Linked DNA regions of Parabacteroides chongii. The protein of the gene in region 1 binds, or shares a complex with, the protein of each later gene. Links are inferred from orthologs where the notes say so. Each region holds a gene or a part of one and is shown on either strand. Other genes may lie near its edges.

The links. The genes of interacting proteins can lie anywhere in the genome.
Region 2: the proteins of trxB (region 1) and trxA are in contact, whole or in part, in a crystal structure (PDB 1F6M), measured with the Escherichia coli proteins. The link is inferred for Parabacteroides chongii from one-to-one orthologs.

The regions. Positions count from the first base shown.
Region 1 is NZ_CP120849.1:3,188,975-3,191,958, reverse strand. The notes cover bases 24-2,929. They hold trxB (thioredoxin-disulfide reductase), read right to left. Parts: upstream 2,001-2,929; coding sequence 1,047-2,000; downstream 24-1,046. Other genes in these bases: P3L47_RS11700 (FtsK/SpoIIIE family DNA translocase), read right to left, coding at 2,761-2,929; lolA1 (outer membrane lipoprotein periplasmic chaperone LolA1), read right to left, coding at 2,053-2,727; P3L47_RS11715 (glycoside hydrolase family 10-like protein), read right to left, coding at 24-939. In the rest of the region: more of P3L47_RS11715, read right to left, coding at 1-23; more of P3L47_RS11700, read right to left, coding at 2,930-2,984.
Region 2 is NZ_CP120849.1:2,405,284-2,408,070, forward strand. Bases 23-2,731 are described here. They hold trxA (thioredoxin), read right to left. Parts: upstream 1,680-2,731; coding sequence 1,365-1,679; downstream 23-1,364. Other genes in these bases: P3L47_RS08950 (TonB-dependent receptor), read right to left, coding at 23-576; mnmC2 (tRNA (5-methylaminomethyl-2-thiouridine)(34)-methyltransferase MnmC2), read left to right, coding at 708-1,364; dnaE (DNA polymerase III subunit alpha), read right to left, coding at 1,752-2,731. Outside these bases: more of P3L47_RS08950, read right to left, coding at 1-22; more of dnaE, read right to left, coding at 2,732-2,787. UniProt on the Escherichia coli protein: Participates in various redox reactions through the reversible oxidation of its active center dithiol to a disulfide and catalyzes dithiol-disulfide exchange reactions.

The DNA.
Region 1 (2,984 bases):
TCCGTTGCAGTTCTCCACCCAGTTGTCGACAAAAGGGAAAAAATTGTCATGCAGATAGTACATCATCGGTACGATCATGTCCTGTTTTCCTTTCTGCATCCACATTTTAGGGTCTTGGAAAACACTTTCATACGCGGTCCATCCGGCATTGGGGACCCGTTCGATACGATTGTATTTACCCAGCGGCGAACTGCTGACCTGCACCCAGGGCTTTGCCGCTTTTACCCAGTCGTAAATGCGATAGACCATCTTATTGATATTCTCACGCCGCCAATCAGCCAGTCGGGCCGATTTCCCATATTTCTTATGGACTGCTTTGTCCGGAAAGCTCTTTGCCTGTTCAGGATAACGGATATAATCGAACTGGATGCCATCGATATCGTATCCGTTTACCAGCTCTTTTACCATTGATAATATATAATCGGCAGTCTCCGGCACTCCGGGATCGAGATACCATTCACCGTTATGCCGTTTGCAGAGTTTCGGTTTACGTTTCACAACGGAAAGTTTTCCCTGTTCCTTGACCGCTTTGTCCGTACCGACAGGAAATGTGACAAACCAGGCATGACACTCCATTCCACGCTTGTGACATTCTTCTATCGCAAAAGCCAGCGGATCGTATCCGGGCATTGTGCCGTATTTACCTGAGAATGTTTTCGAAGCCGGTTCAATAGCCGAACGGTAAATAACGTCCCCCCGCAGGCGGACCTGCAAAAAGACAGCATTGAAATTCGCATCGGCGAGCCGGTCCAGGATAGTACATAATTCCTGTTGCTGGGCTTTCCTGCCGGCTTCGGTTGTCGCCGGTCTTTTGGGCCAGTCCAGTCCATAAACGGTAGTCAGCCAAACCGCACGTATCTCATGTTTCGGAGATTCTACTGCACGGACAGCTCCTATTATCAATAAAAATACAGGTAATAACAACAAAACTTTCTTCATACCACTCCCTCTACGATATTATTTGGGGGACAAAAATAATACATCTATGCATGATACATAGATGTATTACCTATTATTTTTCTGCTAATTAGCTTAAATAGCAGACCTTATTTTCCTACTTCTGACAGGTAACGTTCAGCTTCAATGGCTGCCTTACAACCACTGCCTGCTGCGGTAATCGCCTGACGATAGTGCGGATCTGCCACATCACCGGCAGCAAAGACTCCGGGAACTTTTGTACGCGGTGTGTCGGGAATTGTTTTGATATAACCGATTTCATCCGTTTCCAGCCACGGTTTGAATATATCAGAGTTCGGTTTGTGTCCGATAGCCAGGAAAAAGCCGTCGATAGCGATATCCACTTTTTCTTCGTCCGGTTCACCCATACGTTTTACCAGGTGGGCACCTTCCACACCGTTTTCACCAAACAGGCCGATTGTATTATGTTCGAACAGCACCATAATATTCGGCGTATTGAACACACGTTCCTGCATCACTTTCGAAGCACGCAGATACGATTTACGCACGATCAGATAGACCTGTTTAGCCAATCCAGCCAGGTAAATAGCTTCTTCACAAGCCGTATCGCCGCCGCCGACTACTGCTACCACTTTCTTACGATAGAAGAAACCGTCGCAGGTCGCACAGGCAGAAACACCCATTCCGGCATATTTATGTTCGTCGGGAATACCCAGGTATTTGGCGGTTGCACCAGTGGCGATGATCAATGTTTCTGTTTCGATCACCTTCTCACCGTCGATCGTTATTTTGTAAGGAGCTGCGGAAAGATCAGTCGCCGTAGCAATACCGAAACGGATATCGGCACCGAAACGCAGAGCCTGCTGTTTCAGGTCTTCCATTAACTCCGGACCAGTGATACCTTCAGGATATCCCGGGAAATTTTCTACTTCCGTAGTTGTTGTCAACTGGCCGCCCGGTTGAATGCCTTCGTATAAGACGGGAGACAGATTAGCACGTGATGCATAGATAGCTGCTGTATATCCAGCAGGACCGGAACCTATAATCAGGCAACGAACCTTTTCATTTATTGAATCGCTCATAGTTTTTATGTTAATTGAATAGATACTAGAAACTTATTTTATCGCTTATATTTTAACGCAGGTCGATCACTTCGGCATCCGGATAATCGCTTTCCTTAAAAACAAAAAAGTCATCCGGTTGGTTTACCCCCGTCTTCAAATTACTGATATGAATCGTACTACTGATGCCATTCTTTGCCTCAACCTTGATCTTCGCCGGAAAATTGGACGACTTCTCGATCTGCAGTTCGACCTTCAGGATGTCGCCTTTCTTTTTAGGCGTCAGTTCGATATCATAAGCTGACTTTCCGCTGGAAGCCGTGCTTTCACCGATATATTTGGGGGTAAAACCTTTCTTATACATTCGCAACAACAGAGCCGGATTGGTAAATTGCAGTTCTTCGCCCGTCGGCGTACTGACATTGACTTCTTCGTTACGTTCCACATAAGACCATTGAGTCGTTCCGTCAAACCAGGTGGTCATATCCGGAGTGACCAATGTAAATTTGTCTCCTTTCATATGGATCGTTCCTTCGAAACTCTCGGAGACCTTCTGAACATCCGAACGGGTATTCAATGTAAAGGAGGCAGAAATCCCATTCGAGTTCTCGTAAGCACCGGCAGCCTTATCCAAAATGGAAACGGCATTCTGCGCCCGGCTTGTTACCCGGATACCGAAAAGAAGGCAAGCCAACAATCCGAAAAGAGCAATCGCTCTCCATATCTTTATCTTTTGTTCTCTTTTCATAGGAGTCTACTTTATTAAGAGGTAATAGAGATCTTATTTCAACGAATTCAGCAACTGTTCCAAATTATATTCATCCTGGATCAATACCTGACGAGCTTTACTTCCTTCAAACGGTCCGACGATACCGGCAGCTTCCAACTGGTCCATCAGACGGCCTGCACGGTTATAACCGATAGCGAACTTACGCTGGATCAGCGATGTCGATCCCTGCTGCTGGATTACGATCAGACGGGCTGCCTCATCGAACAACGGGTCAC
Region 2 (2,787 bases), 780 kb from region 1 along the record:
TATGAAATCCGGATTAATGATCCCGACCGGTCCGCCTGAAGCCCCTTGTGTGGAGAAATGGTTGATATTCGGAATTTCTACCCCATCCAGGAAAAAACGGTTTTCTGACGGTCCCCCGCCTCTCACCATCAAGTCATTTCGGAATGCAGCCGTCGAAGCCACTCCGGGAAAAGACTGGACGACGCGTGATATATCCCGGTTTCCGCCGGCACTCTTTTCAATCTCTTTAAATCCTATGACGCGCAAGCCGAGCGGACTTTCAGCCGTTTTACGGAACGGGGAGGCGACGACGCTCACTTCCTGCAGGCTTTCGCTGGCAGGTTCCAGCTCGATCGGGAAAAAGATGTCTTTATTGGCGACACGGAATTCTGCCGTTACTGTCGGTTTATATCCTAGAAACGAAGCTTGCAGGCGATAGCTGCCGGGCGTGATTCCGGTTATTTCAAAATGGCCGACAGAGTCGGTGGCTGTACCCTGTGTCGTATTCCATATGATCACGGTTGCGTAGGGAATAGGTTCCCCGCTGGCGGCTTCTTTTACTATGCCTTTGACGGAATAGGTTTTTTGTGCTGTCATTACCAGCGGACAAGTCACGGAGAATAGGATGGAGCAAATGAATTTCCAGTACATCAGACTATTTTTTTACAAAGATAATATTTTCTCTACCTTTGCAATATTAATAGAGATATATCGTGGAACAGAATCATATCAATCGCGAATTGCAGCAGACAGCCGACGGCAGTCATACTTTATTTATCCCGGAAATGGACGAACACTACCACTCGGTGAACGGGGCGGTACAGGAGTCGCGCCATGTTTTTATTGAAGCCGGATTGCATCATCAGACCAAAAAAGATATTACCGTCTTCGAAATCGGTTTCGGGACAGGGTTGAATGCCTTCCTGACCTTGCTGGATGCGGAAGAGAATAACCGTTCTGTGAATTATTACTCTGTCGAGCTTTATCCGCTAGCCCCTGAACTGGTCGGGGCATTGAACTACGGAGACGTGATCTGTCCGGAAAAGAAAGAATGGTTCGGCGCGTTACATGCCGCATCCTGGAATGAAGCGGCAAAGATTACTGACCGTTTCACTTTGCATAAGATACAGGGGGACAGCAATACCTGCCAATTACCCGAAGACATCGACCTCGTCTATTTCGATGCCTTTGCCCCGGACAAGCAGCCGGAGATGTGGAGCCAGGAGATATTCGATAAAATCTATGCGCATACGTCGGAAGGAGGGATCCTTACCACCTATTGTGCCAAAGGAGTAGTCCGCCGTATGATGCAGAAGGCCGGGTATTCCGTTGAAAGAATACCCGGCCCTCCGGGAAAGCGCGAAATGCTGCGCGCTATGAAATGATTATAAAAGAGCATCGATCTTAGCAACAAAAACAGGCTTCTGAGCTGCGCCTACCTGTTTGTCTACCAACTTACCGTCCTTGAAGAACAATACGGTCGGGATATTGCGGATTCCAAACTGACCGACAACGTCGTTGTTATTGTCTACGTCCATCTTACCGATTGTAACGCGTCCTTCATATTCGGTTGCCAGTTCATCGATGATCGGGCTGACCATGCGGCAAGGACCACACCATTCTGCCCAAAAGTCAAGGACCATAGGCTTACCTGAGTTTACTAACTCTTCAAAATTTGCATCTGTAACTTCTAGTGCCATAATTGTATATCTAATTTAAATTGTTCCCTTTTGCGGTGCCAAAAGTACTAATTCTTTCTGCACCGTACAACTTTACCCGTTAATTTTGAAATCAATATTCTCATTCTCCTGCAGGAATTCAACCAGTTTACTTGTCACGTTCAACCGGATATTCTGTGAGAAGAAATTCTGTGCGATATTGTGTTCTCCGTCCACTACTCTGAAATATAACAGGCTCTGACCCGGATTGTTCTTGATCAGCACCGATAATTCATTGACTGTAGGTTCGTCGAGGTCATGTATCGGCAGGGTAATGCTGATCTTCTCGATCAGCTTGTCTTTCTCGTCCTGCAACAGGCGGATCGAGCCGATATTGAAATCGAGCTCGTTCTCATTCCAGCGGCGTGGTTCCACGCGGGCGGTGATAAGCAGGTACATACCCAGTTTACAGTATTTGCTGTACTCTATATAGTTGTTGCCGAATAAGGCGATCTCGCCGCTACCGGTAAAGTCCTCTATCTTGACTACCCCGTAAGGCTTGCCCGTCTTGGTCATCCCTTCCCGGAAATCGGTGACGATGCCGCCCAGCAGTATCTCGCGCCCTTTCAGACTTTCCCGGTCGCTGAGTTCTGCCATACCCGTGTTGCATACATACGTCAGCACGATACGGTATTCATCCAGCGGGTGGGCGGAAAGATAAATGCCGACCAGTTCCTTTTCTTTGTTCAGGCGCTCCAGGTCGCTCCAACGCTGGCATACCGGAATTTCCGGTTTGGCGATGGCAATCGAAAGGTCGTCGCTGCCGAACAATGAATTGGCTGCCGTGCTCTTGTCCATCTGGTATTTGTTGCCATAGCGTACCAGCGTATCCAGGAAAAGTTCCCCTTTCCCTGTCTCCCCGAAGAACTGTTCGCGTTGAATGCCGAAGTTGTCGAATGCACCCGCCAAAGCCAGCGATTCGATGTTCTTCTTGTTACAGGCGGTCAGGTTTACCCGCTCCACAAAATCGAAAATGTTTTTGTACGGACCGTTCTTCTTCCGCTCTTCGATAATATTCTGTACAGCCGATTCTCCGACACCTTTGACGGCTCCCAGCCCGAAGCGGATGTTCTTGTCCTTGTCTACGCTG